One region of the Micromonospora sp. CPCC 205739 genome, then DNA from elsewhere that is predicted to be linked to it. Evidence: riboswitches for the same ligand, from Rfam matches in the RefSeq annotation. Region 1 holds a riboswitch; each other region holds the start of a gene.
What was found. Region 1 has a riboswitch for cyclic di-AMP ahead of V6U88_RS26525 (transglycosylase family protein). Riboswitches for the same ligand answer to the same signal wherever they lie in the genome.

Region 1 (10,147 bases):
CCGCTTGAGTTCGAGCCCGGCGACGAAGAAGAAGATGGCGAGCAGGCCGTCGGCCGCCCAGGTGGCGAGGCTGAGGTCGAGGTGCAGCGCGGACGGGCCGACCGTCAGGTCGCGCACCCACCGGTAGCCCTCCGCCCAGGGCGAATTCGACCAGATCAACGCCAGCAGCGCCCCGGTGAGCAGCAGCGCGCCGCCCACGGTCTCCTTACGGAGGATGGCGGAGATGCGGCTGGTCTCGCCCCACGAGTGTCGGGCGAACAGGCTGGTACGGCGCCGGGTGGCGTCGGTCACGGAAACTCCTCGTCGGCAGGGGTCGCGTCATCCATCGCCGACCAGACTTCCCGGCACACCTGGGCCAACCCTATCCGCCGCCGCGGCGGACACATCGACCGTCGCGACGGCCCGCGCTCGTGGTCCGGCGCGGTGACTGTCCTGGTACCCGACGGCCGCCCGACGAATCATGCCGGGTGGTCCAGCCCGTCGCCGCGCGCCAGCCGGCGAGAAGAGTGACCCGAGTCGACGAGTCATGCGCATCCTCCCCGGCCGGGAGCGGCGGCTTACCCGGGGGCGGGTCGGGTATGCACGCGCGTGGACCAGTGGTGGTGGGTGCTCCTCGCGGTGGTGGTCTGGCTGGCGACCGGCCTGCTGACCGCGGCCGTCTTCGTCACCCGCGGTGGGCACCGCAACCTGCTCTGGTACCTGGTCGGGGGCCTGCTGGGGCCGCTCTTCGTACCCATCGCGGTAGAGCGTGGCCGGGCGGGTACCCGGCGGGTCGAGGTGCGGTCCCGGCCGCCCGCGCCGACCGGGACGGGACTGCGGGTCCTCGTCGGCGTGGACGGCTCCCCGGACTCCGACCGGGCCCTGCGCGCCGTCGTGCGCGCGCTGGGCGGCACCGCCAGCGAACTGGTGCTGGTCGCGGTGACCAGCCCGGACCTGGTCGACGTCGAGGCGACCGAGGAGGACCGCCGGATCCGCCGGATGCTCGACGACCGGGCGGACGCGCTGCCGGCGGAGTTGCCGCAGCCGAGCATCGAGGTGGTCGTCGGTCATCCGGCCGACGGGCTGCTGGCGGTGGCCGAGGCCCGCGACGTCGACCTGCTGGTCGTGGGTCGGGGCGGTCACGGGCTCGGCGAGCGACTGCTCGGCAGCGTCGCCGAGGACCTGGCGCACCGTTCTCCCCGCGCCGTGCTGCTCGGCAGCCTGCCCGACCGGGCCGGGTCACCTCCGGCCCGGGACGGTTGAACCGGGCGCGACGAGCACGCCGGCGACCGTCGCCGGGCCGGCGCGGACCCGTGAGCGCCCGGCCGCGGGCGGCGGCCGGGCGCTCACGTGTTCGGGTGTGACCTGCCCGTCCGGCCCCCTGCGGGGCCGGACGGGACGGGATCAGAGGGCGAGCTTCTGACCCGGGAAGATCAGGCCCGGGTCGGCGCCGACGACACCCTTGTTGCGCTCGTACAGCGGGCGCCAGCCACCGGCCAGGCCCCGGGCGTCGGCGATCTTCGACAGCGTGTCGCCCGGCTTGACGACGTGGACCTTGCCCGTGCCGGCCGGCGCGCTGCGCCGCTGGCTGCGGCTGCTGGGCTGTTCCCCACGCGACGAGCGCTCCTTGGTGGTGGCCCGCGTGGCGCGCCGCTCCGACTTCTGCGACTTCTGCGACTTCTCGGAGCTGCCGGCGTAGCTCTTGGTGGAGCCGCCCTTCTTGCCGCAGGTCGGCCAGGCGCCGATGCCCTGACCGTCGAGCACCTTCTCGGCGATGGCGATCTGCTCGCCCCGGCTGGCCAGGTCGGCGCGGGAGGCGTACTTCTTGCCGCCGTAGCCGGACCAGGTGCTCTGCGAGAACTGCAGGCCGCCGTAGTAGCCGTTGCCGGTGTTGATGTGCCAGTTGCCGCCGGACTCGCACTGGGCGATCGCGTCCCAGTTGACGCTGGCGGCGCTCGCCGGCGACGCCGGTGCCAGCACGGCGGCGACTCCGGTGACCGCACCGACGGCGAGCGTGCCGAGGGCGATGCGGCGCGAGCTGACCCGTCGGTGACGGGCGGTGTATTCAGTTGCCATGTGGATTCCTCCACGCCGACGAGGTGAGCTGTCGGGTTCGGGCCGAGGAGCCCGGCCGCCGTGGCGGCTTCACCCCGAGGTGACGTGCACCGAGGAACGTGTGGGTCCCCCGCTCCATGCCCGGTGACAAGGTCCCAGCGGCCGGCGGCATGGATTAGGCGTTACCGGCCGTGGTGTCCGCGATCGCGAACACCAACGACGTTAGGAACCGTTTCGGCGGATTGCCCACCTCTTGTGAAGTTCTTCACCCGGCTGAGCGACGGCGCCGTGCTTCGAGTTGCGGGTTGGTCGGCGGTGCTCTACAAGGGCCGGTCGGGAACCTGTCACGACTGGGCCGAAAGCCTCGCTCCGAGCGGCGGATCAGGTGCCGTCCCCTCGCCGTTTTCGCTGGTCAGGCGGCCTCGATCGGTGGCCCGCGCCGCTGGACGGTCAGCGTTGCCGCTGATTGGCGACTCATGTCTGGGCAGCCCGGCCGCCGACTCGGACGGTAGGGAGCAGAGCGCGGCCGCGGCGCCGACGCGTCGGACCCGCCGGTTGCCGGGCGCCGGTGCCCTGGCCAGCACGATCCGCCCCGGTTCGCGGCGGTCGACCATCCGCGAGAGGAAGGACCTTCATGGACGCCGTAAGCATCGACACCGACTACCTCGTCGCCACCTTGGACGAGGACGACGACCCGGAGAGCCTGGCCGGCGACGAGGTCGACTTCGACCTGGCCGCCGCGCTGGAAGAGGAGGAGTGAGATGGGCGTGCACCTGGCGCCCGCGCTGCGGGTGCTGCGCGAGGAGATAGACACCCGATGGCCGCAGCGGGACCGCAAGTCCGACGGCTGGTTGGGCGACGCCAGTCACCAGGCGCGCCGCTCGGACCATAATCCGGACAGTGACGACCAGTCGGTCAACGCGGTGGACGTGGACGTCGACGGGATCGACCCGCTGCTGGTCGTCCGGCAGGCCGTCAGCCATCCGTCCACCCAGTACGTCATCTACGACCGGAAGATCTGGAGCCGTACCCGCAGCTTCCGGCCGGCCCGGTACACCGGGCCGAACCCGCACGACAAGCACCTGCACGTCAGCGTCAGCCACCAGCGGAGCCTGGAGGACAGCCGCCACCCGTGGGGCATCGCCACCGCCACGACTGCGCGGCTCGGCGACCGGTTGCTGCGCGCCGGCTGTCGGGGCGGCGACGTCCGGGAGTTGCAGGCCGTCGCCAACCGCCTCGGGGCCCGGCTGACGGCCGACGGGGTGTTCGGGCCGGCCGTGGCCGCCTGGGTACGGTCGTTCCAGACCGCCCGGAAGCTCACCGCCGACGGGGTGGTCGGCCCGCGTACCGTGGCGGCCCTGCGCGCGGCCGTCAAGCCGGCCCCGTCGGTGCCCAGCGGGCGACCGGCGACGCCGGTGTCCGAGGTCAGACCGGGCTCGCGGACGCTGCGGCGCGGCAGCAAGGGCGGGGACGTGGCCTTCGTCCAGCGGTTCGTCGGCGCGAAGCGGTGCGGCCCCGCGAGCGGCGCCTTCGACGCCAAGACCGAGGCCGGGGTGCGCTGGTACCAGGGCATGCGGGGGCTGACCGTGGACGGGGTGGTCGGCCCGGCCACCTGGGCGGCGATGGGCGTGCGGGTCGGTTCCTGACTGAGCAGGCGGCCCCGGCCCGGCGCTGCACCGGACCGGGGCCGTCGTCGCGTCAGAGGGTGCGGGCCAGCCGGTCGGCGAGGAGCCGGGCGAAGCGGGCCGGGTCGGCCAGGTCGCCGCCCTCGGCGAGCAGCGCCATGCCGTACAGCAGCTCGGCGGTCTCGGTGAGCGCCGCGGAGTCGCCACCGCGCTCGTGCGCGGCGCGCAGGCCGGTGACCAGCGGGTGGGTCGGGTTGAGTTCGAGGATGCGCAGGACCTTCGGCACCTCCTGCCCCATCGCGCGGTACATCTTCTCCAGCGTCGGGGTGATGTCGTGCGCGTCGCCGACGAGGCAGGCCGGCGAGGTGGTCAGGCGGGACGAGAGCCGCACCTCCTTGACGCTGTCGGCGAGCGCGCCGCCGAGGAAGCCGAGCAGGGCGGCGTACTCCTTGGTCTGCTGCTCCCGCTGGGTCTCGGCCTCCTCGCGTTCCTGCGCGGTGTCCAGGTCCACCTGTCCCTTGGCGATCGAGCGCAGCGGCCGGCCGTCGAACTGCGCCACCCGCTCCACCCAGACCTCGTCGACCGGGTCGGTGAGCAGCAGCACCTCGTAGCCCTTGGCGCGGAACGCCTCCATGTGCGGGGAGTTCTCCAGCGTCGCCCGGGTCTCACCGGTGGCGTAGTAGATCTCCTCCTGGCCGTCCTTCATCCGCTCGACGTAGTCGCGCAGGGTGGTCTGCTCGGCGGCGTCGTGGGTGGAGGCGACGGAGACGACGTCGAGGATCGCCTGCTGGTTGTCCGGGTCCTCCAGCAGCCCCTCCTTGACGACCCGGCCGAACTCCGACCAGAACGTCCGGTACCGCTCGGGGTGCTCGGCGCGCATCTCCTTGACGGTGGCGAGCACCTTGCGGACCAGCCGGCGGCGGACGATCTGGATCTGCCGGTCCTGCTGAAGGATCTCCCGGGAGATGTTCAGCGACAGGTCGTGCGCGTCCACCACGCCCTTGACGAAGCGCAGGTAGTTGGGCATGAGCGCGGCGCAGTCGTCCATCACGAAGACCCGCTTGACGTAGAGCTGCACTCCGCGCCGACCGTCGGCCAGGTACAGGTCGAACGGGGCGTGCGTGGGGATGAAGAGCAGCGCCTCGTACTCGAAGACGCCCTCGCCCCGCATGTGGATGGTCTCCAGCGGGTCGGCCCAGTCGTGGCTGACGTGCCGGTAGAAGTCGCGGTACTCCTCCTCGGCGACCTCGTCGCGCGGCCGGGCCCAGAGCGCCTTCATCGAGTTGAGGGTGGCCGGCTCGGCGTCCGGCGCGACCAGCCGGATCGGCCAGGCGATGAAGTCGGAGTACCGCTTGACGATCTCGCGGATCTTGCCGTGGTCGGTGTAGTCGGCGAGGTTGTCCTCGCTGTCGGCCGGCTTCAGGTGCACGGTCACCGACGTGCCCTGCGGAGCGTCCTCGACCGTCTCCACGACGTAGGTGCCCTCGCCGGTGGACTCCCAGCGGGTGCCCTCGGCCTGGCCGGCGCGCCGGGTCAGCAGGGTGACCTTGTCGGCCACCATGAACGTCGAGTAGAAGCCGACGCCGAACTGGCCGATCAGGTCCTGGGCGGCGGCCTCGCGGGACTCCTTCAGCTTGCGCAGCAGCTCGGCGGTGCCGGAGCGCGCGATGGTGCCGATCAGCGAGACGACGTCCTCGCGGGACATGCCGATGCCGTTGTCCCGCACGGTGAGGGTACGGGCCGCGGTGTCGGTCTCGATCTCGATGTGCAGGTCGGCGGTGTCGGCCGCCAGGTCCTTGTCGACGAGGGACTCCAGCCGCAGCTTGTCCAGCGCGTCGGAGGCGTTGGAGACGAGTTCCCGCAGGAAGACGTCCTTGTGCGAGTAGATCGAGTGCACCATCAACTGCAGCAGTTGACGCGTCTCGGCCTGGAACTCCAACGTCTCGGTCCGGCTGCTCACACCAACCTCCTCATCGGGTCGTCACGGGTCCCCGGGTCGGGATCCGCGGGAGAAGGATACGAGCCGTCGTGGTCGCCCGGTCACCGCCGGTCGTCACCGGGGCGGCGGGCCAGCAGGCAGGCCTGCGGCGTGGCTTCCCGCCGCCCGCCCACCTCCTGCGGCTCGCGGCACAGCCGGGCGTGCACGTCCAGCCCGGCGGCGTGCAGCAGCCGCGCCACCTGCTCGGGCCGGCGACGGTGGAAGGTGAGGGAGACCGGACGCCCCCAGATGTCGGCGCGGTGCATCGGCTCGTCGCCGACCTGGAAGGCCAGCAGCAGGTGCCCGCCGGGGGCGAGGACCCGGTGGAACTCGGCGAACGCCGCCGGCAGCCGGTCGTCCGGCAGGTGGATGACCGAGTACCAGGCGACCAGGCCGGCGAGCGCGCCGTCGGGCAGGTCGAGTTCCAGCATGGATCCCTCGGTGAAGCGCAGGTCGGGGTGGTCGCGGCGGGCCTGCGCGAGCATGCCCGGCGACAGGTCCAGGCCGGCGGCGTCCAGGCCGAGGTCGTGCAGGTGCCGGGTGATCCGTCCGGGTCCGCAGCCGACCTCCAGCACCGACCCGCCCCCGTCGGCGAGCACCAGCTCGGCGAAGGCCGCCAGCATGGCCCGCTCGAGCGGCAGGGCGGCCAGCTCGTCGCGGATGAACTCGGTGTAGTCGGCGGCCATGGTGTCGTACGAGGTGCGGGTGGCGGTGAGGAAGTCCGGCTCGGTCACGATCGCCGACCCTACCGCCCGACCGTGGCCCACCAGTGGACCTTGCGGCCCGGCCGGGTCGCATTCGTGCGTGACCTGACCGGCAGCTTCCGCAGGGTGTGGCCGTGCAACCGGTGACCCGGTCACGTCGGTGCCGGCGGTATCCTGCACCCGGTCCGCAGCCCACCACAGGAGGTCGTCGTGTCGAGGGACACGGAGCGCCGGCTCATCGCCTCCAACAAGAAGGCGCGGCACGACTACACCGTCCTCAAGACCTACGAGGCGGGGATCGTGCTGGCCGGCACCGAGGTGAAGTCGCTGCGCGAGGGGCGGGTGTCGCTGGTCGACGCGTTCGCCCAGGAGCACGACGGCGAGATCATGCTGCACGGCCTGCACATCGCCGAGTACGGCTACGGCACCTGGACCAACCACCAGCCCCGCCGGACCCGCAAGCTGCTGCTGCACCGGGTGGAGATCGCCCGGATCCTGGAGAAGCTGCGCGACGGGGGCGTGACGCTGGTGCCGCTGTCGATGTACTTCAGCAACGGCTGGGCCAAGGTCGAGCTGGGTCTGGCCCGCGGCCGCCGGTCGTACGACAAGCGGCAGGTCCTCGCCGAGCGCGACGCCAATCGGGAAATCGCCCGCGAGCTGGGCCGACGCCTCAAGGGCCGCCGCCCCGCCTGAGTCACCCGCGCCGACCGCCGCCCCGCAGTTCAACAAGACTTCTTGTACATCATTTCTTGTACGTCTAGCCTGTCGGCATGCCGGAGGACGAGTCGACACTGCACCTGACCGACCCGCGAGCCATGCGCGCCCTGGCCCACCCCACCCGCCTGCGGCTCCTCGGCGAGCTGCGGGTACGCGGCCCGCTGAGCGTCGGCATGCTCAGCGAACTCGTCGACGAGGCGGTCGGCTCGGTCAGCTACCACCTGGGCAGGCTCGCCGAGCACGGCTTCATCCGGGAGGCCCCCGAGCACGCCCGCGACCGCCGGGAACGGTGGTGGCGGGCGGCGCACGACCGCACCAACTGGGAGCCGGTCGAGGTGCTGCACGACCCGGAGCGCAAGCTCGCCTCGGACCTGCTGCGCCGGGCCGCCTTCCAGCGGTACGTCGAGCGGTTCCAGGCCTACCTCGACAGCGAGGCCACCCTCGACCCCGACTGGGTACGCGGCACCACCAGCAGCGACCAGATCATGCACCTGACCCCCGACGAGCTGATCGAGCTGCGCGCCGAACTGGCGGCGCTGGGTGCCCGCTGGCGGGCGCGCAGCGACCCCCACCGGCCCGACGCCCGCACCGTCACGCTGATCTGGCAGGCCTACCGGGGGCCGCAGTGAGCGCCGCGCCGCGCCGGTGGGGTCCGCTGCTCGGTCTGCTCGTCGGCCACACGGTCTCGCTCACCGGCAACATGCTCACCTTCATCGCCCTGCCCCTCTACGTGCTGGCCGAGACCGGCTCGCCGGCGGCGACCGGGCTGACCGGGGCGTTCGCCGCCGCGCCGGTGGTGCTCGGCGGCGCCCTCGGCGGCGTGCTGGTCGACCGGATCGGCTACCGGCGGGCCAGCGTCCTGGCCGACCTGGTCTCCGGCGCCACGGTGGCCGCGATCCCGCTGCTCGACGCGACGGTCGGTCTGCCGTTCTGGGCGCTGCTCGCGCTGGTCTTCGCCAGCGGACTCCTCGACACCCCCGGGCAGACCGCCCGGATCGCGCTGCTGCCGGAGGCGGCGACCGCCGCCCGGGTGCCGATCGAACGGGCGATCGGCTGGTTCGAGGCCACCGAACGCGGGTCCCGGCTGCTCGGCGCGCCGGTGGCCGGGCTGCTGGTCGCCACCCTCGGCGCGCTGCCGGTGCTGGCCGTGGACGCCGCCACCTTCGCCGTCTCCGCGCTGGTGGTGGCGCTGCTGGTGCCCCGCGGCATGCGCCCGGCCGCGCCGGCGCAGGAGGAGTCCGGCGGCTACTGGCGCAACTTCGCCGCCGGGGTCCGGTTCCTGGTAAGGGAGCCCCTGCTACGCGCGGTGGTGCTGCTGGTGCTGGTCACCAACTGCTTCGACGCGACCAAGAGCAGCGTCCTGCTGCCGCTGGTGGCCGAGCGCGAGCTCGGCGGGGCCACCGCGTTCGGGCTGCTGGTCGGCGCGATGGGCGGTGGCGCGCTGGCCGGCTCGCTGCTGTTCAGCGCCGTGGGTCACCGGTTGCCGCGCCGGGCCACCTTCGTCACCACCTTCGCGATCGCCGGCGGGCCGCCCTTCTGGGCCCTGGCCGCCGCGCCGCCGCTGCCGGTGATGCTCGCGGTCTTCGCGGTCTCCGGGCTCGCCGCCGGCGCCATCAACCCGCTGATCGGCGCGGTCAAGCTGGAGCGGGTGCCCGCCCACATGCGGGCCCGGGTCTACGGGGTGGTGGGCGCCGGCGCCTGGGCCGCCATGCCGCTCGGCGCGCTCGGCGCGGGCCTGGCCGCGGACCGGTTCGGCCCCACCGCCACCCTGCTCACGGTCGGCACCGCCTACGTCCTGGTCGTGCTCGTCCCGCTGCTGGGCGGACCGTGGCGGCGGATGGGCCGGCCGGCGACCGCGCCGGAGAAGCGTCCGGACCTGGCCCCCACGGCCGGCTGACTCCCGCCGGGTCGCGGTGGCCGGTACCACCAGGGCGCGGGCGCTCCTGCCCCGGCCGGCCGGGCTGCGCCGACCGGCCATCAGCGGCATAGACTCCCGGCATGAGGCGGAGAGCGTGACCAGCGGATCGGCACGCTCCGTGCCGCCGGGACACGTCTGCTGGAGCTACGACGACCCGGCGGTCTTCGACGCCCGGGCCCAGCGGTTCCTCCTCGCCGGCCTCGACGCCGGCGAACGGGTCCGCTACGTCACCGCCGAGCCGGAGGACGTCGCCGTCGCCCGGTGGCGGGACGTCCCGCGACTGCGCGCGGCGCTGGGCAGCGGCGCGGCGGAGGTCGTCTCGGTGCGCGACACCTACGGCGAGCGGCACGTCGTGGACCCGGCCGACCAGGTCGCCACCTACGCCACCCTGACCGACGCGGCGCTCGCCGACGGCCACGCCGGCCTGCGTGTGGCCGCCGACGCGACGGCGCTCGTGGTCACTGCCGAGCAGCGCGACGCCTTCGCCCGCTACGAACACCTGGTCGACCGCTTCATGCGCGCCCGGCCGATGGTCGCCGCCTGCGGCTACGACCGGCGGGCGCTCGGCGACGCGGCGATCGAGGAGCTGGCCTGCCTGCACCCGTCGGCCGACCCGGGCACCACCCTGTTCCACCTGTACGCCGGGGCCGACGACCTGGTCCTCACCGGCGAGCTGGACACCTCCAACCACGACGTCTTCGACGCGGCGCTCACCCGCGCCCACCTCGACGGAGCCCCCGGAGACCTGGTGATCCGCGCCGACGGGCTGCGCTTCGTCGACCACCGGAACCTGACGCACCTCAACCGGTACGCCGCGCGGCGCGGCGGCACCGTGACCCTGCACACCCCGCTGACCTCCGCAGCCCGGCTGGTCGAGCTGCTGGGGCTGCACCGGATCAGGGTCGAGGTGGCCCGATGAGGACCGGCGCGGCCGCGGGGCACAGCGGCTACTTCCACGAGGCCGTCTGCTACGGCTCCGACGAGGAACTGCTCGCCGTCGTGCTGCCCTTCCTCACCGGCGGGGTGGCCGCCGGCGAGCCGACGCTGGTCGCCTTCGGCGAGCGCAACACCGCCCTGGTGCGCGCGGCGCTCGGCCCCGACTCCGGGGTGTCGTACCTGGGTGGCGGTGACGTGTACGCCCGGCCGACCGCGGCGATCAGGTCGTACCGGC
Region 2 (10,147 bases), on a different contig from region 1:
CCGGCCCTGCGCCGGGCCCGCGCCGGCCTGCTCTGGGCGGTGGTGGCGGCGGTGCCGCTGCTGATCGTGGCGCTCTGGCCGGGGCAGGCGCTGGTGCCGGAGGAGAGCACCTGGTGGTTCACCCAGATCTTCCCGGTGGTCCGCTCGCTGGAGTTCTGGCTGGGCGTGGCGGCGGCCGAGCTGATGCGGCGCGGCCGCTGGCGGGGCCCCGGACTGCCGCTGGCCAGCCTCGTCTTCGTGGTCACCTGGGTGGTGGCGGGGCAGTGGATCCGGGCCGAACTCTGGGCCGCGATCCTCTCCGTGGCGTACATCCTGGTCATCACCGCGGCGGCGGACGCGGACGTACGCGGGCTGCCCTCGCCGTGGCGGCACCGCCGGCTGGTCTGGCTCGGTGAGGTCTCGTTCGCCTTCTACCTGGTGCACGTGCTGGTGATGGTCACCGTGCTGCGGGCCACCGGCCACCTCGGCGTCGGGCTACCCGGCTGGTGGGGCCCGCTGGCGGTGCTCGGCTTCCTGGCGGTGAACCTGGTGCTGGCCGCCCTGCTGCACCGCTGGGTGGAGACGCCGATGATGCGCCGCCTGGCCCCCCGCCGCCGCCGGCCCGCCCCGGCACCCGAGCCGTCCACCCTGGACACCGAGCCGCCGCCGCGCGCCACGCCGGCACCCCGGGCCGCCGGCACCGACGCCCCGGCGGGCCGCCCGATCGAGTACGCGGGCCCGCGCGACCCGCACTGAACCCCCGTCCACCCTGGCCGGTCCAGCGCGGTCCGGTCCCGGGCCCGTCGACCTCGCCCGCTTTGGCGGCATGTCGGGGTGACGTTGCCGAGGGATTGCCCGACACGCCGCAAACGGGAGGCGCTCGTAGGTCGCCCGGTCGTGAGTGCCGCGCCGACACGCCGGCGACGCTGCGATCACCTGGCATCGGCGGTAGCGTGGTGCCGTGCTCCCGGTCGCGCCCACCAGTCCGTTGTGGTGGGTCGCGCGCTGGAGTTCCCGGCTGCTGACCGGCCTCGCCCTGGCGGTCGCGCTCTCCCTCGGCGGTTCGGCCGCGCCCGACGCCGGCGCGCTCGCCGCCGCCCCGCGCCCAGCCAACGCGCCGGCCTTCGCCGACCTGGCGGTTCCCGACGTGTCCGCCGTCCGCGCGGCCGCCGTCGACCTCGCCGCCGTCCCCGCCACCCTCGTCGTCACGTTCGCTGACGGCTCCGCCGCGACGCTCACCGCCGGCCCCGCCGCGACGCTCACCTCCGGGCCCGCCGTCACGCTCGGCGTCGGGGACGCCCAGCGCGCGGGCCGCGCCCTCGTCGCCGCGCCCGCCGCCCCACTCGACCCGGTCGCCTCGATCGACCCGGCCGGCCGGCCGGCCCACCCGGTCACCGCGCCGCTGCCCCTGGCCGGGCTGGCCGTCGGCGCCACCGGTCCCCGCGCCCCGCCGCTCGGCTGACCGCCCACGCGGGGGTGACCCGCGACCGCACCTGTCGAGAACCCCATCACCGCACACGCCCGCCGGTACGCGTCGTCGCCCTCGGCCTCGCCCCGCCGCCCCCGGGCCGCGTGCAAACTCCTCATCCGCGTCCCCCTTCCGGGAGGTGCCGACCATGAACACCGTCGTCTACCAGTTCCTCGTCGAGGTCCCGACCGCCGCCGCCATCTGGTCGGCCCTGCTCGTGCTCGCCCTGACCGTGCTCACCGTGCTGGTCGCCCGCCCGGAGCGGGAGGCCGCCGCCGACCCGGCCGTCGATCCGTCCCCGGCCACCACCCCCGCGACGGAGCTGGCGGACCTGCGCCGGTACGCCGAGGAGGTCGCCGTCGCCGCGGCCGGCGCCGCCCAGACCGCCCGCCGGTGGCGGGAGGCCTGGCTGGCCGCGCAGGAGGAGGTGGACCGGGCCTGGGAGGCGTACGACGAGGCGGAGACCGCCGCCCGCCGCTTCGTCGGCGCCGCCGCGCTGCCCGCCCCGCACACCCCCCGCACGCCGGCCGAGTACGCGGGCCGGGAGCGTTGGCTGCACCAGGCGGCGGTGGCCGCCCACTGGCGGGGTGAGCTGCCCGTGGAGCGGCTGCGGGACGTCTTCGCGCACCGGGACGGCTGGGACCCCCGGCGGCACCCGGTCGAGCAGGAGGTGCTGCTGGCCCGGGCGGTCCGCGACGGCCGGCGGGACGCGTACCGGGTGGCGGCCGGGCGGGAGCGGTCGGCGTGGCGGGACGCCGAACTGGCCGCCGAGGCGGCCCGCGCCCTGGCCGCCGAGGCGTACGCGGCGGCGCAGCGGCTGCGTCCGGGGCGGGTGCCCGCGCCACGGGCGGCGACGGCGGCGGCGCGGACGACGCCCGCGGCGCGCTGGCGTCCGGCCCGGGTGGGCTGACGCGCGACCGAATCGTTACCTGAATTCCGTGAGTCGCGTCACCGGAATCGGGGAAACGGTCATCGGTAACAGTCGGTGACATCGATCGCCGCGAACGGCGGACCTTGCTGCCCGGCTGTCCGGTTGTGACCCGACCGTGCCATAACAAACGCCTGTCCCATTGAGTGACGTCAGTGCCGAACTGTACGGCAAATTCGTGGCACCGATCATGTTTACGCAGCTGGGGACGCTTGGCGGGCAGGTGGAGCGGCCAGTAGTGTCGCCCCGGTCCGGTGCGGTTTCCGATCGCAAGAGGCGACGCCGCGCCGACCCGCTCAATCGTGATTTCCACGAACCGGGGACCCACGCACGTCTGGGGTGAATCCGCGGGCCACGGCCCGTGGTAGGGCGCTCTTCCCGCCCGAATCCGTCAGCTAACCCGGTAGGCGGTGTCGGAAGGAGTTTCCACTTCGTGCAGCACTCTCGCATCCCTCGGCTTTCTCTCCACCTCGGTACCGGGGTGTTCCCGCAGGTCCGCCGCGCCCTCGCGCGCTGATCCGGCCCACACCCCGCCGCCCGGCCACTGCCCGGGCGCACCCCCGCCGAGCGGCCCCCACACCGGTCCTGACACCGCGGGTGACGTCCCGTCACGCGCCGGCCCGGCACGCCGCTCCCGCCCTCGTACCGTGGAGGAAAACACGTGAAGCACACCCTGAAGCGGCAGCTGCGCCGGCTGGCCGGCGAGCGGTCGTACCAGCTTGTCGCCGGTTCGGCCGCCGCGCTCGTGCTGGTCTCCGGCGCCACCACCCTGCTCGCCGACGAGGCGCCCGCCCGCCAGCAGACCTCGGCCGCCGTCGCCGCCGAGGTGGCGCCCCGGCTGGACGACATCGCCACCCGCGGCCAGGCCCGCGCCGCCACCAATCACCGCCCGTCGCCCTCGCCGAGTGCCTCGCCGTCGGCCGCCACCAGGGGCAAGGCGGACCCGGACCTGACCCGCAAGGCGGCCCCCAAGCCGCCGTCGACCAAGGTCCTGCGGATCGACTACCAGGCGCAGAACACCTACTACAACTGCGGCCCGGCGGCGGTGCGCAACGCGCTCAGCGCGGCCGGCGTCGAGCGCAGCCAGGACGAGCTGGCCGGTCCGCTCGGCACCACCGAGATGGGCACCAACTCGGCGCGGGACACCACCCGGGTCCTGAACCAGTCGGTCAAGGGCGACCCGTACCGCACCCGGATGTTCGAGGGCACCCCCAGCTCCGCGCAGATCGACCGGCTCCAGGCCGACGTCATCGAGGCGATCAACGACGGGCGGGGTGTCGTCGCGAACGTGGCGGGGTCCGCCACCGACACCGCCGGTGGCTGGCACTCCTTCCCGGGCGGCCACTACATCGCCGTGGTCGGCTACAAGAACGACGGCCGTACGGTCCGGATCGCCGACTCGGCGGACCCGAACGTGCCGACGTACTGGATCAGCACCATCGACCTGGCGAACTGGATCGCCACCCGCGGCTACTCGGCCTGATCCGCACCGCCACACGTACGGGCACCGGCTCCCCTGGGAGTCGGTGCCCGTCGTCGTCGGAGCGGGTCTCGCGCGGCGGAACCGGGCGATGGCACACTGCGCCCCATGACCGACGACTCGGGTACCCGCCGACTGCTGTTGCTGCTGCACGGGATGGGCGCCACCGGCGACGTGTGGCTGCCCTGGGCGCCGTTGCTGGAGCATCGCTGGCCGGGGCGCTGGCTGGCGCCGGACCTGGCCGGGCACGGCTTCTCGCCGCCACTGCCGGGCTACTCCTTCGCCGGGCTCGCCGGCCAGGTCGCGGCGGGGCTCGTCCCGGCGGCCGAGGGCGCGCGGCCGGGTGAGCGGCTGGTGGTCCTCGGGCACTCCCTCGGCGGGGTGGTCGCGCTGGCGCTGGCCGCCCGCGAGGCGGGGCTGCCGGTCGACGCGGTGGTGGGGCTGGGCATCAAGGCGGTCTGGTCGCCGACCGAGCTGGCCCGGGCGCGGGAGCTGGCCGAGCGGCCGGTGACCTGGTTCGCCACCCGGGACGAGGCGGCCCGCCGCTACCTGAAGGTGGCCGGCCTCGGCGGGTTGTTCGCGCCGGACCACCCGGTGGTCGACGCGGGCCTGCGCGTCGAGGACGGCCGCTGGCGGCTGGCCATGGACCCGGCCGCCTTCGCGGTCGGCGCGCCGGAGCTGCCCGCCCTGCTGGCCGCCACCGACGTCCCGGTGCTGCTGGCCCGGGGCGAGCACGACCCGATGGTCACCGACGCGCAACTCGCCGAGCTGGGCGTGCCGGTGGTGACCCTGCCCGGCCTCGGGCACAACGCGCACGTGGAGGACCCGGCGGCGGTGCTGGCCCTGCTCGACCCGTACCTGTGAGCGGCGGCGGGCGGCCGGGCCCTGGCCCGACCGCCCGCCCCCGGGTCGCTCAGTAGCTGCAGCCGCTGCTGGGCAGGCTGGCCGCGGCCGGCACCGTCGCGCCGTCGTAGATGGCCAGCAGCAACCGCTGCGGGCACCGGTTGACGCCGCCGACCCGGACCTCGATGTGCAGGTGCGGTCCGGTCACGTTGCCGGTGGCGCCGGTGTACCCGATGATCTGCCCGGCGCTGACCCGCGCGCCGGCGGCGACCGAGCGCGACGACAGGTGGCAGAACAGGTAGTACGCGCCGTCGTCGCCGGTGATCCCGACGCCGTAGCCGCAGCTGCCGCCGGCGTGGGACACGGTGCCGGCGGTGATCGCGTACGTGGTCACCCCGGTCTCGGTGGGCAGGTCGATCGCGGGGTAGTCGTGGTGCGGGTCGTCGTACTCGGAGCGGGGCAGCACCGACCGGTCGATGACCGGCGCCCAGGTGCCGCCGCCCCCACCGCCGCCGACCAGCCACTGCCAGGTGGTGGCGCCGACGGTGGTGCCGCCGGTGAGCCCCCGGCCGGACTTGAAGGCGGAGACCGCGGTGGTGGTCGAGGCGCCCCACACGCCGTCGACGGTGAGGCCGTAGCCGTACTTGTTCAGCGCCGTCTGCAACGCCCGTACGGCGTTGTTGTTCGCGCCGACGTCCAGGGTGACCACCAGCTTGCCCCAGGTCAGCGGCCCGACGATCCCGTCGGCCGCCAGCCCGTTGGCGGACTGGAAGGAGCTGGTCGCGGCGGCGGTGCCGGCGCTGTAGTACCCGTCGACGGTGAGCGTCCGGCCGTGGTGCCGGAGCAGGAACTGGGCGGTGCTGACGTTGGCGCCGCCGGTGCCGGTGCTCAGCGTCGGCCAGTTGGGGGTGGCGGCGTGGGCCGCGCTCGGCGCGGCCAGCATGGTCAGGACGGCGAGGGACGCCGCGCCGAGCCAGCCGGCGACGCGGCGGAGGGGTGATGGCATGTGCGCACTCCCGGGGGACGGAGGGAGGCGAGCGGCGTCGGGGCGCGCCGCGTCGCCGGTGCGCGGTCGCCGGTGGCCGTGCCGCCGCCGGTCGATCGCGCGCCCGGCTGCCAGTATGCTGACGGCAATAAATATTTACAATGGTGAGAAGTTGTAAATAACTTTCGCCGTGCGCGTCGCCGCGCGGCCCGTTCGGAGTGCCCGTGACCAGCGCGGACAGCGCGACGCCCCGCGCCGCCGGGGCGGCGCGGGGCGTCGGGTGCGGGGATTCAGGCGGTGCGGGAAACGGCCGCGTCGCCGCGCGTGCCGGCCTGCGACGCGCGCGGCACCGGCGGGTTCCAGCCCGGCTCCAGCTCGCGCCGGGCCGCGTCGAGGAACCCGTCGGCGTACGAGTCGGCCGGGAAATCGCCCAGGTAGCGGCGGCGGGTCTCCCACCGGGCCGAGGCCAGCGGATCGGTGTCCAGCAGCCCGGTCAGCACCTCGTCCACGTTGGACATGTCCCGCCGCAGCACGTAGCCGGAGCCGGCGAGGGGGAACCGCGCCACGAAGTCGTCTCCGTCCACGCCCATGTCGGTCACCGCGTACGGCTTGCCCGAGTACAGGAAGTCGGAGATCACCCCGGAGACGTCGGAGACCAGCGCGTCGGCCCGGTTGACGCAGTCGACCAGGGACAGCTCCCGGCTCGCGGCGGCGCCCCAGAGGTGCTGCCGGCCGGTGCGGGTGCGGTCGGCCGCCAGCAGCTCGGTCAACCGCGCCAGCTGCCGCGCCGAGGCCGGGTTCTGCGAGGTGTACGGGTGGGCCCGCAGGATCACCGTTGCGCCCCGGTCCAGCAGCCGGCGCAGCAGCGTCTCCGCGACCGGCAGCGAGCAGTAGTTGGCGTCGGCGTGGTGCCCCGTCCAGGTCGGCGTGTAGAGCACCGTGGGATGCGGCAGGCCGGTGACCGGCTCGGTGCGTACCTCGATCGCCTCGACCTGCGGGCGGCCGACCACGACGAACTTCTCCGCCGGGATCTCCACCCCGGCGCGGGCGTACCGCTCGACGGCGGCCGGACCGGCCACGAAGATCCGGTCGAAGATCGCCGAGACCGGGTTGGCGCTCGGCGCCTTGTCGCTGTCACCGTGGTGCAGCTGCACGTGGGTGAGCTGGGAGAACCGGATGCAGTGGCTGTTCTTCGCGCCGTGGTTGACGTAGAACGCCACCCGCAGGCTCGGCACCAGCGCCTCGTCCATCGCCTTGAGCGTGGGGCAGTAGACCACCGGCGCGCTGGTGGCGGCGGCGATGGTCGGCAGGAACTCCGGTTCCCGCAGCAGCACCACGAACGGCCGCCCGAGCCGCTCCAGGTACGGCAGCCACATGGTGACCTGGTACTCCGAGCCGGGGGGCGCGGAGAAGTAGAGCAGGAACTCCGGCTGGTGCGCGCGCAGCGCCCGGGCCACCGGGCCACCCCCCGCCGCCGGCCGGAACCGCCGGCGGGCCAGGTCGAGCCCGACCGCCGCGCACGCGCCGGCCACCAGCAGGCTGGCGGCCAGCGCGACGAGGGCGGGCAGGGTGAGGGCGGCGGCCACCGCCGCCACCCCGAGCAGCGCCAGCAGCGCGCCACCGAGACGCGCGGCGACCAGCGGGGTCCAGGTGCGCACCGGCAGGTTCGCCGCCCGGATCTCCAGGTTGCCGGCGTCGCGCAGCGGCCCCACCAGCAGCACCAGGCCGAGCAGCACCAGCGCGGTCAGCGCCAGCGCCGGGTCGAAGCCGCCGTCGAGGCGGCGGGCGTACCCGACCAGGATGCCGGCGGCGAGCAGCACCGACTCGGCGCTGATGTCGGCGCCCGGCCGGACCCGGCGTTCCGCCGCGGCCGCGACGAGCGCGGCCACCGCCAGCGCCAGCCCCCAGGCGGTGGCGCCGGTCAGCGCCACCACCAGGAACGCGACCACGGCCAGACCGGTGGTCAGGCCTCGTGCGATCAGTTTCCTGACCAGGTCACCACGCATGTCGCGCACTCGTCTCCGCGGTCGAGGTCAGCCGGCGTCGACGCCGCTGGCCACCCGGTCCTGGTCGGCGGCGGTGGGCTGCGCCGGCACCGGGGCCGGCTCGCCCGGCGCCCGACGTACGTCGATCACCTGGCCGGTCAGGTCGGAGATCAGCACGTCCAGCGAGGACTGGGCCACCGTCTCGGCGGCGAGCAGGGTGTGCTCCGGCTCCTCGCCGAAGGCCTTGGTCCGCATCGGGGTCGCGGTGCGCTCCGGGTTGATGCAGTTGACCCGCACCCCGAACTCGGCCCACTCGTCGGCCAGGGCCTGGGTCAGGTTGACCAGGGCGGCCTTGGTGGAGGAGTAGAGGGCGTACTGGGCCCGGCCCCGGGTGTAGGAGCTGGAGGTGTAGAGCAGCAGCTGACCCTTGGTCTGCTGCAGGTACGGCAGGGACTGCCGGGCGGCGATGACCGGGCCGACGAAGTTGACCTGGAGCACCCGGTCCATCGCCTCCTGCTCCATCTCGGCCAGCGAGCCCTTCTCCAGGATGCCGGCGGTGACCACCACGTGGTCGATCCGGCCGGTGGCCTCGAAGGCGGTCTTGAGCGCGGCCTCGACGTCCTCGGCGCGCTCGACGTGGGTGCCGGTGGAGGAGCGGCTGAACGGGAAGACCTGGGCGCCGTAGCGGCGGGCCAGCTCGGCCAGGTCGTGGCCGATGCCGTAGCTGCCGCCGAAGATGACGATCGTGCGGCCGGTCAGCTCCTCGGTGTAGCTGCGGTGGTCGGTCAGCCGGGGCGCCTGGGCGGCGGCGAGCTGGAAGAGCTTGTCCGCCAGGTGCACGTCGACCGGGTGGGTGACCTTGATGTTCTCGTCCGAGCCGTCGATCACCTTGATCGGCGTGCCGGGCAGGTACCGCAGCACCACGCCGCAGTCGTCGGTGGCGGCGAAGTCCGGGTCACCCTCGGCCCGCCGGTACGCCTCCCGGATGGTGCCGGAGCGGAACGCCTGCGGGGTCTGGCCGCGGCGCAGCGTGGCGCGGACCGGGATGTCGGTGATGCACTCGTTCTCGTCGACCTGGATGATCGTGTCGGCCGAGGGGATCGCCACGTCGACCGCGGCGTAGGTCCACAGCGCGTTCACGCACTCGCGCACGATGCGGGCGCTGACCAGGGGCCGGACCGCGTCGTGGAAGAGGATGTTGACGTCGCCCTCACCCACCGCGTCCAGCGCGATCCGGGTGGTGGCGTTGCGGGTGTCGCCGCCCTCGATCACCTTGCTGACCTTGCGGAAGCCGGCCTTGTCGACGATCTGCTGGGCGTCGGCGACGTGGCCGGTGGCCATCAGCACGATGATCTCGTCGATCTCCGGCGCGGCCTCGAAGACGGCCAGGGTGTGCTCGATGATCGGCTTACCGGCGATCTTCAGCAGCTGCTTCGGGATGCCCAGGCCGAGCCGGGTCCCGGTGCCACCGGCCAGCACCACCGCCACCGTCCGCGAGGGCCGCCATGGCGCCGGGGTCTCCGGTGCGGCGTCCGGGCCAGTGGTGTGGTCCTGCGTCATTGCCGATCCTCACTTCCAGGGATGCCTGAATGAAAGATTTCGCCCGAGTGGCGACGGGTTGAACCTTAACGCGCGGACCGCGCCGCCCCAACGGGGCGACGCGGCCCTCCGGCACCGTGTCGGTGCCGTGCGGTTTCGCTACTTGCCGTTGGAGAACGCCTCGTATGCCCGGATGACCTCGTCGGTCGGCCCGTCCATCCGCAGTACGCCCGATTCCAGCCAGATGGTCCGTTCGCAGGTGTCCCGGATCGAGGAGAGCTGGTGGCTCACCAGGAACACCGTGCCGGCGCCCTCGCGCAGCTCGCGGACCCGCTGCTCGCTGCGCTTGCGGAAGCCCTTGTCGCCGGTCGCGAGCGCCTCGTCGATCAGCAGCACGTCGTGCTTCTTGGCCGCGGCGATGGAGAAGCGCAGCCGGGCCGCCATGCCGGAGGAGTACGTCCGCATCGGCAGGCTGGCGAAGTCGCCCCGCTGGTTGATCCCGGAGAACTCGATGATCTCCGGGGCCAGCCGGGCCACGACGTCCGGGTGCATGCCCATGGCCAGGCAGCCGAGCGTGACGTTCCGCTCGCCGGAGAGGTCGTTGAGCAGGGCGGCGTTCACGCCGAGCAGCGAGGGCTGGCCCTGCGTGTAGACCGCGCCCCGGTTCACCGGCAGCAGGCCGGCGATGGTGCGCAGCAGGGTGGACTTGCCGGAGCCGTTGCTGCCGATCAGTCCGATCGCCTCGCCCCGGTACGCGGTGAAGGAGACCCCCTTGACCGCGTGCACCTCCTGGATGTTGGGCGCGGAGGAGCGCTTGACCAGGCGTCGCAGCGCGGCCACCGGGGTGCTGCCCCCGCCGGCGCCCTTGTGTACCCGGTAGATCACGTGCGCGTCGTCCACCACCACGGTGGGGATCCGCTCCGTCAGCCTGGGCAGCGTG
Region 3 (10,147 bases), on a different contig from region 1:
TGATGCTCTGGTCGACCGACGGCTTCCCGCGCACGGTCAACGGGCTCGCCTCGTTCACGCCGGAGAGTCAGCAGCGGATCCGGGATGCCGCGACGGGCTTCCCGGACGCGGCGTCGGTGGCGTACCTGCGGGCGGTCGGGGTGCGCACGGTGGTGCTGCTGCCCGGGTACGCGGCCGGAACTCCCTGGCAGGACGCGGCGGCCCGGCCGGTCGACGGGCTGGGGATCAGCCGCGAGCCGGCGGCCGACGGGGTGGTCTACCGGCTCGACCCGACGGAGTGACTGGGAGCGCTTCCACAGAGGATGTCGCAGCGGTTAGGGTGAATGCCTTCCTCGGCCGCGGGAGCCAGCGTGCCGGCGGGAAGCCAGGGCAGCTTCCCGCACCCGTCGACGTCCCCCTCGGGCCGTCGCGTCCCCACCTGGCATCCCCGAGAGGAACCGCAGATGCGGAGAAGTCTCGCCGGCGCGGTCACGTCCGTGCTCGCCGCCGCCACCGCCGTCGTGGCCGTGCAGGTCACCGTCGCACCGTCCACCCCGGCCGCCGCGGCGGCCGCCGAGCCGTACCACTGGCGCAACGTCCGGATCGACGGTGGCGGCTTCGTCCCCGGCATCATCTTCAACCAGACCGAGAAGAACCTGATCTACGCCCGCACCGACATCGGCGGGGCGTACCGCTGGGAGCAGGCCAGCCAGTCGTGGACGCCGCTGCTGGACTGGGTGGGCCCGGCCCGGTGGGGCTACAACGGCGTGGTCAGCATGGCCACCGACCCGGTGCAGACCAACCGGGTGTACGCGGCGGTCGGGATGTACACCAACGACTGGGACCCGAACAACGGCGCGATCCTGCGCTCGTCGGACAAGGGCGCCACCTGGCAGGTCACCGAACTGCCCTTCAAGAACGGCGGCAACATGCCCGGCCGGGGCATGGGGGAGCGGCTGGCCGTCGACCCCAACCGCAACAGCGTCCTGTACTACGGCGCCGAGGGCGGCAACGGGCTGTGGCGCAGCACCGACTTCGGGGCGACCTGGGCGAAGGTGGCGAACTTCCCCAACGTCGGCAACTACCGGGCCGACCCTGGTGACCCCGGCGGCTACAACGGCCAGAACCAGGGCCTGACCTGGGTGAGCTTCGACAAGAGCACCGGCACCCCCGGCACCGCCACGAAGACCATCTACGTCGGCGTGGCCGACAAGGAGAACCCGGTCTACCGCAGCACCGACGCGGGCGCCACCTGGGAGCGGATCGCCGGCCAGCCCACCGGCTACCTGGCCCACAAGGGCGTGGTCGACCCGGTCGGCGGCCACCTCTACATCGCCACCAGCGACACCGGCGGCCCGTACGACGGCGGCAAGGGCGACGTGTGGAAGTTCAGCCGGGCGACCGGCGCGTGGACGCGGATCAGCCCGATCCCGTCGACCAGCACCGACAACTACTTCGGCTACTCCGGCCTGACCATCGACCGGCAGCGGCCGAACACCCTGATGGTCGCCACCCAGGTCTCCTGGTGGCCGGACGCGATCTTCTTCCGCAGCACCGACGGGGGCGCCACCTGGACCCGGATCTGGGAGTTCGGCAGCTACCCGAACCGCACCAAGCGCTACACCATGGACGTCAGCTCGGTGCCGTGGCTGACCTTCGGCGGCAACCCCTCCCCGCCGGAGGAGACCCCGAAGCTGGGCTGGATGAACGAGTCGGTGGAGATCGACCCGTTCGACTCCAACCGCTTCCTGTACGGCACCGGCGCGACCATCTACGGCAGCACCGACCTCACCAGGTGGGACAGCGGCGCGCAGTTCACCATCAAGCCGATGGTCAAGGGCCTGGAGGAGACCGCCGTCCTCGACCTGATCAGCCCGCCCTCGGGCGCGCCGCTGGTCAGCGCCCTCGGCGACATCGGCGGCTTCCGCCACACCGACCTCGCCGCCGTGCCGCCGATGATGTTCACCCAGCCGCACTTCACCAGCACCACCAGCCTCGACTACGCCGAGACCAGGCCGGCCGTCATGGTGCGGGCCGGCAACTTCACCGACGCGGACCGGCCGGGCGACAGCCACGTCGCCTTCTCCACCGACGGCGGGGCGAACTGGTTCCAGGGCACCGAGCCGTCCGGGATCGACAGTGGCGGCACGGTCGCCGCGTCGGCCGACGGCAGCCGGTTCGTCTGGGCGCCGGGCGACCCCGGCCAGCAGGTGGTCCGCTCGGTCGGCTTCGGCACCTCCTGGACCGCCGCCACCGGCATCCCGGCCAACGCGGTCATCGAGTCCGACCGGGTCGACCCGAACCGGTTCTACGGTGTCGCCGGCGGGCGCTTCCACGTCAGCACCGACGGCGGGGCCAGCTTCACCGCCACCTCCGCCACCGGGCTGCCCAGCGGCGGCGTCAAGTTCAAGGCGGTGCCCGGCCGCGCGGGTGACATCTGGCTGGCCGGCGAGGGCGGCCTGTGGCGTTCCACCGACGCCGGGGCCAGCTTCACCAGGCTCGGCGGCGTCACCACCGCGGGCAACGTCGGCTTCGGCAAGGCGGCACCGGGGCAGCCGTACCCGGCGGTGTTCGTGATCGGCACGGTGGACGGCCGGCACGGCGTGTACCGCTCGGACGACGCCGGCGGCAGCTGGGTGCGGATCAACGACGACCGGCACCAGTACGGCAACGCGGGCGAGGCGCTGACCGGCGACCCCCGGGTCCACGGCCGGGTGTACCTGGGCACCAACGGGCGCGGCATCCTGGTCGCCGACCGGCTCGGCGGCACGCCGAGCCCGACGCCGACCAGCCCGACGCCGGCCCCGACCTCACCCAGCCCCACCCCGACGCCCACCCCGACGTCACCGCCGTCGAGCGGCTGCGCGGCCACCTACCGGGTCACCGGGTCGTGGCAGGGCGGCTTCCAGGGCGAGGTGGTGGTGCGCAACTCCGGCACCGCGTCGATCGCCGGCTGGACGCTGGGCTGGACCTTCGCCGACGGGCAGCGGATCACCCAGCTCTGGGGCGGCTCGTACACCCAGACGGGGGCGAGCGTGTCGGTGCGGGACGCCGGCTGGAACGGCGCGCTCGGCGCCGGGGCCACCACCAGCGTCGGCTTCCTCGGCAGCGTCAGCGGCGGCAACGGCGTACCGGCGGTCACCTGCACCAGCCGCTGACCCCCGCGGGGCCGGTCGTGGTCGGTCGTCGTGGCCGACCCCGCACGCGCGACGTGGCGGTGTCCGGGAGTTCCCGGACACCGCCACGCGTGTCGATCCGCCGGGGACCGTTCCCCGGGTGTGCGTCGGTCAGCCGTCGAGGCCGACCGGGGAGTTCGGCCGGTCCACGTCGACGAACTCGATGTCGTCGACCGTCCGAGAGTCCCGGCTGCCGGCGGCGCGCGCGGCCGTACCGGCGGCCCAGCCGATCGCGGCCCCGACCAGCGCCGCGCCGATCAGCAGCGTCCACGGCAGAGCCGGCCGGCGCCCGGCGAGCGCGTCGAAGGCGAGCGTGGCCCGACGCCGGGCCTCGTCCGCCGCCGAGCCCACCAGGTCCCCGGCATCGGAGAGATGGGCGCCGCCGCGGACCGACCGGGCGGTGTCGCGGACGCTGTCACCGGCGGAACCGACCGCCGAAACCAGCTGCTGCCAGGCCTGGTCGGCGATCCGCTCCGGCTTGCTGCGGCGTTCCAGCAGGTTGCTGCCGAACATGGGTACCTCCTCGGGGGTGCCGAAGTCTGCGGCCACTTCGGACGTCGACGTCTGCGGCGCGTCACGGTCCGCCTGTCCCGCCAGTGCCCAGCCGGGACGCGCCGCAAACCCGCGGCGCAGGCTCAGCGGACCATGACCACCGCGACGCCGCGGGCGAAATCGTCGTCGTCGTCATCGTCGTCGCCGCCCCCGCCGCCGAAGCCGCAGGCCAGTACGAGGGCGAGCAGCGCGCCGACACCGGCCAGGCCGAGCAGTCTCTTGAGCATCGATCGTTCCTTCCGTCGTGGTGGAACCCCTCGCCCGCCGACCCTAGGCGGCGCGGGCAACTCCGCCCGCCCGCCGCGCGGCCGGGAGGCTCCCGGCGAACCGGGTACCGGTCGGACTGGACGGGGGTCGGTACTCTGGGCGGTTGGAGCGGCCGACCCCGGTCGCTCGTTGGAGTGAACGGGACCAGGAAGAACGCGGGGCAGGGCGGTCCGGTCCGTCCGGTTCCGCGAATTGCTCATCCCGGGGGGTGGCGACCGAGGCCGTCGGAGGAATACTCTCGGTCGCGGCCCGCGTACTGATGAGGCGCCCGTGGACGGGCGAGTGGAGGTGCTCGCGTGAGCCTGTCGATCGTGAAGTCGGTTCTGCCGGGTGGTGTCATCGAGATCGCTCCGCGAGGGGAGATCGACGTCGACACCGCGTACGAGGTGCGTGAGGCGATCGCCGAGGTGCTCGCGAAGGGGCTTCCGTCCCGGATTGAGCTGAACATGCGGCTCGTCACCTTCATCGACTCCGTCGGCATCAGCGCGATGGTCGCCGGGTTCCAGACCGCCGAGGTCAGCGGCGTCAAGCTGGTGGTCACCGAGCCCAGCCGGTTCGTCCACCGGCAGCTCTGGGTCACCGGCCTGCTCGGCCTCTTCGGCGCCCCGGAGCCCTACTTCGCCGGCGCCGCGACCCCCGAGGTCCTTCCCGGCGCCTGACCGCCCTGCCCGCCCCCACCGCTGCTGTTGCCGGTGCGGCGCTGGTCGCCGGCCACCGCCCGTCGACGTGGCGACCGCCACCCGGCGGTGCCGACACCGGCACCGCCGCGCTCCGGTCAGCTCCGGTCCCCGGCCAGCCCGGAGAGGTCCACGTCGGCGACTTCGGTGACCGCCCGGACGGCGGTGACGGAGGCGTACCCGTCGGCCAGCAGGGCCAGGTCGGTGCCGGGCTGCACCGCCTGCCCCGGCTCCTCCAGCGAGGTCCGCACGAAGCCGTGCCCCGACTCGGCCACCGTCATCTGCACCTGGCCGAAGCTGGCCAGGGTGGCCGGGCGCACCCCGCGCAGCCGCCCGTGCGGCACGTCCGGCGCGTTGACGTTGAGCACGCTCTCCACCGGCCCGGCGGTCAGCCGGGGCAGCAGATCCAGCGCGACCCGGGCGGCGGTGTCCCAGTGCCGTTCCGCGTCGCGTACCCGGGCGGCGGCGGAGACCGCGGCGCCGCCGCTGGCCGCGGTGGCCTCACCGACGGAGAGCACGTCCAGCGAGACGGCCATGGCGCGGCAGCCGTTGGCGGCGGCGGTGAAGGCCGCACCGACCGTGCCGGAGTGCAGCACCGCCCGGCCGGCGTTGGCGCCCCGGTTGATCCCGGAGAGCACCACCGTCGGCGGCGGCCCGAAGGCCCCGTGGACGGCGATCAGCACGATGAAGCCGGGCGAGCCGCCCACCCCGTACGCGGGCACCCCGGGCAGTTCCGGCAGCGGATGGTCGCGGACCACGACGTGCCCCTCGCGTTCGATCGCGGTCATCGAGGCGCTGGTGCCGCTCGCCTCCTCCAGCGGGGCGGCCACCACCACGTCCAGGCCCCGGTCGACCGCCGCCCGGGCCAGCGCCAGGATGCCCGGCGCGGCGATCCCGTCGTCGTTGGTCACCAGTACCCGCAGCGTCACCGCTCCACCGCCCGCCCGGCCAACTCGTCCGGGGTGGTCCGTTCCTGCGGCCGGCTGCCGGCGGGAACCAGGCGGACCCGGTCCACCAGGCCGGTGATGGTGTCCAGGCGGCCGGTGCCGAGGCCGTGCCGGGTGACGTTCAGCGCCCCGGCCGCCGCGCCGGTCCGGATCGCGGTCCGCACGTCGCCGCCCCGGGCCACCACCGCGGCCACCCCGGCGGTCATCGAGTCGCCGGCCCCCCGCGGGTCGGCCGCCTCCAGCCGGGGCATCTCCACCTCGAACACCTCCCCGTCCACCAGCGCCAACGCCGGCCGGTCGGCCCGGCTCACCACCACGTTCTCCGCGCCGGAGGCGTGCAGGTCGTACATGGCCCGGGTCAGCTCGTCCTCCTCCGCGCCCGTGGCGCGCCCGTCGGCGATCAGCTCCTCGTGGCTGACCTTGAGGAAGAACACCCCGCTGGACAGCACCGCGGTCAGGTGCTCGCCGGCCAGGTCCACCACCACCCGCCCGCCGTTGGCGCCGAGGTCGGCGGCGAACCGGCGGTAGAGCTCGGCCGGGACGAGCGAGGGCTCGTTCGGGCCGCTGAGCACGCTGACCGGGGCGCGCAGCCCCTCACCGAGCGAGAGGTTGTAGAGCTCGTCCAGCTCGTGCCGGCTCAGCGGCGCGCCGGCCACGTCGACGATCTCGTGCCGGGCGCCGTCGCGGCGGTCGTGCACGTAGCCGCCGCTGCCCGAGTCCCGCCGTACCACCCGCAGGTCCACCCCCTCGGTGGCCAGCAGCGGCTCCAGCACCTGGCCGATCTCGCCGCCCAGCGTCGTGCAGAGCACCACCGGCACCCCCAGCGACAGGATCATCCGGGCCTGCCAGACGCCCTGCCCACCCGGATGCAGGTGCAGCTCCGGCTGCTCGCTGGGCTGCTCCACGGTCACCGTCAGCCGTGGCGTCGGCGCGAAGACCATCACGTGCCCGCTCATCCTTCGTACCCGTCCATGCCCCGCCTCCCGTGCGCCGTCGCGGGCCGGGTTCCCCGCCGGAGCAGCGTCATGCCGCCTGGCGTTGCCAGCCCGGCCGCCGTACGGGACGATCGGGCGACCGACGAGGGGTGGGAGGGTGGAGTGGTCCGGCGGGAGTCGTTCAGCTACACGGTGCAGGCGCGCTGTTCACGGGCGGACGCGGTGGCGCTGTTGAGCGATCCGGCCCGGCAGGGGGAGCTGCACCCGCTGATCGTCCGGGTGCGCCGGCTGCCCACCCGTCCCGGCGCGCGGGCCAGCTACGCCATCACCGACCGGCTGGAGCTGGGGCCGCTGCGCTTCCCGGTCACCTACCAGGCCGACGTCCTGGTGGTCTCCGACGGCGAGATCGTCACGGTGGCCCGGCAGCAGCCGGGGACGACGGTGCGCAACCACACCCGGCTGCGAGCGGAGGGCGACCTGCTGCGGATCGACGTGGAGATCACTCTCTCCGCGCCGGCGCCCCTGTTCGGGTACGCGTTCCGCCAGGCCCGGGCCGCGCACCTGGGCCTGGCCAGCCGGCTCGGCGCGGCGCTGGACCGGGAGGCCGACGGGGGCCCGGTGCCGAACTGAGCCGCCGACCCCCGCTCAGCGACGGCCGGCCGGCGTGGCCGCCGCCGTCCGGCGGGGCGGGACGGCGCGGCGGGTCCGGCCCCACGGCTTCCAGGTGGAGATCACGGCCATGGTGACCAGCAGGGTGGTGGAGACCGCCGGCGCGACCACCACGTCGATCCGCTGGTGTGCGGTGGCGTCCGGTCCGGCCGCCGCGCGCACGTTCGGCGTCAGCGCGAACAGCACCAGGCCGGTCATCACCGTGGTGAGCACCAGCTTGACCACCACCCAGCGCCAGCGCAGCAGCCCCCACGGGGTCAGCAGCGCGCTGGCCACGCCGACCAGCCAGACCAGCACGCTCAGCGGCGCGAAGAGCCAGGTGACCACCAGCGCCGCCGCCGGGTAGACCACCCCCGGGGCGGCCCCGCGCAACCCGGCGACGCCGAGGGTGAGCAGCACGAGGTCCGCGCCGAGCCAGCCCAGCGCGGTCACCAGGTGCAGGGTGAGCAGGGCCTTACGGGCGTGGGGGGAGAGTCGGCTCATGCCCCCGATGCTCGTCCGGCCGCCGCGGTCCGTCGTGGGCCGACCGACGACATCGCGCGTACGTCGGCGCGCGTACGGCGGGGCCCGTCCGTGCCGGACGGGCCCCGCCGGGTCGGTCTAGTAGACCGACAGGTGCACGTGGTTGGTGTGGTCGCTGGACGGGTCGCCGCCCGCCCCGCTGTACGACTTCCACCCGCTGCTGGGCAGCCAGATCTGCCGGTACCAGATCACGTAGAGCACGCCGAGCCGGTCGGCGTTGCGGATCAGGTACGCGGACAGGTTGTTGCCGTACGTCCGGTCGCCGCCGGTGGCGTCGCCGCCGAAGCCGTTCTTCTGGGCGGCGAAGTCGCAGGCCCGGCCCTTGGGATGCTCGCCGGCGCCACTGGGGCGGTAGCAGGAGACGTACCGGGTGAAGCCGGCCGCCTGGGCCTGCTTGAGCGCGTTGAGCATGCGCGGGGTGATGCAGCCGTTGGCCGGGGTCGGGTCGTTGACGCTGCACGACTCCGAGGGCCAGGACCCGTCGGGGTTGCGCGGCGCCGGCCGCGCGTTGGCGGTGGAGGTGCCCCGGTTGGCGCCGCCGCCGGCACGGGCGGCGGGCTTGTCGGCGGCGGCCACCGCGAGCGCCCGCTCGGCCTGCTGCTTGCGCTTGGCCATCACCGCGACCTGCTTGCGCTCCTCGACGATCTCCTTGTCGAGCGCGGCCCGGGTGCGGCTGGCCTCGTCGCGGGTGCGGATCAGGTTGCGCAGCTCCCGGTCCTCGTTGCTGGCGACGGTCTCCAGGGCCGCCGCCCGGTCCAGGAAGCCCTCCGGGCTGGTGCTGTTGAGCAGCGCCGACACCGGCCCGAGGCGCCCGGTCCGGTACGCCACGCCGGCGATCTCGCCGACCTTGCCGTGCCGGACGGTCAGCTCCGACTCGATGTTCTTGAGTTGGTCGTTCAGTTCCCGCTGCCGCTTGGTGGAGCGTTCCAGCGCCGCCTTGGCGTCGATCCAGCCCTTGCCCGCCGCGTCGAGCTGGGCGCGCAGTGCGGGGGTGCCGCCCTCGGGGTCGCCGGGGGCGGCGAGCCGGGTGGCGGGGGGAGCGGCGGTCGCCGGGAGCGGCGCGGACGACACGCCGAGGGCGAGCGCCGCGACGACCGCGGCCGCCAGCCGGGCAGTGGTACGTCGTACGTGCATGCACATGTCCTTCCGTCAGCCGCCGACCGGGTTAGCTGACGGGTTCGGGACGGAAGATCCCTACCGCTGACGCGGATGCACCCCACGAACTTGGTTCCCCGGCTCGCCCTGGCGGGCGATTAGGCGGCGGCCACCGCCGGCACCGGTGGGTGCCGCCTGGCGGAGGCCGGGACCGAGCCTACCGGTACGGAAGTGACGCCCGCCCGGTTCGTGACTCAGGGTACGGGAGTGAATCCTGGTGTAGGTGGCACAACAGGACAATAGGTGTCCGATTTCGTCACCACTCGACCTGCCCGCAGGCGCCGGGGGCGGCGCCGGGCTCGATCTGCAGGGTGGCGTGGTCGATGTGGAAGTCCTCGTGCAGGGCGGTGCGGGCGGCGGCGAGCACGGTGCCGACCTCGGCGCCGGGGGCCATGGTGAGGTGGGCGGAGGCGACGTCCATGCCGGAGGTGAGCGTCCAGACGTGCAGGTCGTGCACCTCGGCGACGCCGGGGACGGCGATCAGCCGGTCGTGCACGGCGGTCACCTGGAGGTGCTCCGGGGCGGCCTGGACCAGGATCCGGACCGCCGCCCGGCCGAGCCGCCAGGTCCGGGGGAGGATGAACAGGGCGATCGCGACCGCCACCGCCGGGTCGGCCCACCACCAGCCGGTGCCGGCGATGAGCAGCGCGGCGCCGATCACGCCGACCGAGCCGAGCAGGTCGCCGAGCACCTCCAGGTACGCCCCGCGCAGGTTGATGCTCTCCTGCGCCCCCGGACGCAGCAGCGCGAACGCGACGAGGTTGGCCAGCAGGCCGAGCACCGCCACGGCCAGCATCGGCCCGGTCCGTACCTCCGGCGGATCCTCGAACCGGCGTACCGCCTCGACCAGCACGTAGACCGCCACCCCGCTGAGCAGGACGGCGTTGGCGAGCGCGGCCAGCACCTCCAGCCGGTAGAGCCCGAAGGTGCGTTGCGGGTCCCGGTCCCCGTGCCGGATGGCGGTGATGGCGGCCAGCGCCATGCCGATGCCGAGCACGTCGGTGAACATGTGCCCGGCGTCGGAGAGCAGGGCCAGCGAACCGGTGGCGAACGCGGCGACCGCCTCGACCACCATCAGCGCGGCGAGCAGCGCGAAGGCCGCCCAGAGCCGGCCCCGGTGGCGGTGCGCGGCGTTCGCCACCGACCCGTGGTGGTCATGACCTGCGCCCACGCCCACACCTTCCGTCGCCACCGCGCCCCGAGCCCAACCTATGCTCACATCGCTATATGTGCAACTGACCGGTCCACCTCACCCACCCCGTCGGGCC

Region 2: linked by a shared signal. The riboswitch ahead of V6U88_RS14890 (C39 family peptidase) and the one ahead of V6U88_RS26525 (transglycosylase family protein) in region 1 are both predicted to bind cyclic di-AMP.
Region 3: linked by a shared signal. The riboswitch ahead of V6U88_RS04210 (coiled-coil domain-containing protein) and the one ahead of V6U88_RS26525 (transglycosylase family protein) in region 1 are both predicted to bind cyclic di-AMP.

The regions. Positions count from the first base shown of each region.
Region 1 is NZ_JBAKHS010000025.1:34,607-44,753, reverse strand. It holds gene nhaA (Na+/H+ antiporter NhaA) at 1-291, opposite strand, end outside; gene V6U88_RS26530 (universal stress protein) at 589-1,242, shown strand; gene V6U88_RS26525 (transglycosylase family protein) at 1,384-2,055, opposite strand; cyclic di-AMP (ydaO/yuaA leader) riboswitch at 2,054-2,226, opposite strand; gene V6U88_RS26520 (hypothetical protein) at 2,669-2,794, shown strand; gene V6U88_RS26515 (peptidoglycan-binding protein) at 2,796-3,680, shown strand; gene htpG (molecular chaperone HtpG) at 3,733-5,619, opposite strand; gene V6U88_RS26505 (class I SAM-dependent DNA methyltransferase) at 5,700-6,371, opposite strand; gene smpB (SsrA-binding protein SmpB) at 6,552-7,034, shown strand; gene V6U88_RS26495 (ArsR/SmtB family transcription factor) at 7,112-7,687, shown strand; gene V6U88_RS26490 (MFS transporter) at 7,684-8,955, shown strand; gene V6U88_RS26485 (MEDS domain-containing protein) at 9,071-9,895, shown strand; gene V6U88_RS26480 (anti-sigma factor RsbA family regulatory protein) at 9,892-10,147, shown strand, end outside.
Region 2 is NZ_JBAKHS010000008.1:214,485-224,631, reverse strand. It holds gene V6U88_RS14905 (acyltransferase family protein) at 1-735, shown strand, start outside; gene V6U88_RS14900 (hypothetical protein) at 941-1,441, shown strand; gene V6U88_RS14895 (hypothetical protein) at 1,596-2,357, shown strand; cyclic di-AMP (ydaO/yuaA leader) riboswitch at 2,659-2,800, shown strand; gene V6U88_RS14890 (C39 family peptidase) at 3,037-3,858, shown strand; gene V6U88_RS14885 (alpha/beta fold hydrolase) at 3,964-4,719, shown strand; gene V6U88_RS14880 (peptidoglycan-binding protein) at 4,769-5,704, opposite strand; gene V6U88_RS14875 (CDP-glycerol glycerophosphotransferase family protein) at 5,974-7,689, opposite strand; gene V6U88_RS14870 (bifunctional cytidylyltransferase/SDR family oxidoreductase) at 7,717-9,228, opposite strand; gene V6U88_RS14865 (ABC transporter ATP-binding protein) at 9,367-10,147, opposite strand, start outside.
Region 3 is NZ_JBAKHS010000002.1:49,839-59,985, forward strand. It holds gene V6U88_RS04165 (hypothetical protein) at 1-281, shown strand, start outside; gene V6U88_RS04170 (cellulose binding domain-containing protein) at 444-3,137, shown strand; gene V6U88_RS04175 (hypothetical protein) at 3,267-3,668, opposite strand; gene V6U88_RS04180 (hypothetical protein) at 3,791-3,934, opposite strand; gene V6U88_RS04185 (STAS domain-containing protein) at 4,271-4,633, shown strand; gene surE (5'/3'-nucleotidase SurE) at 4,750-5,580, opposite strand; gene V6U88_RS04195 (1-phosphofructokinase family hexose kinase) at 5,577-6,554, opposite strand; gene V6U88_RS04200 (SRPBCC family protein) at 6,624-7,163, shown strand; gene V6U88_RS04205 (hypothetical protein) at 7,179-7,685, opposite strand; gene V6U88_RS04210 (coiled-coil domain-containing protein) at 7,803-8,858, opposite strand; cyclic di-AMP (ydaO/yuaA leader) riboswitch at 8,863-8,994, opposite strand; gene V6U88_RS04215 (cation diffusion facilitator family transporter) at 9,136-10,050, opposite strand.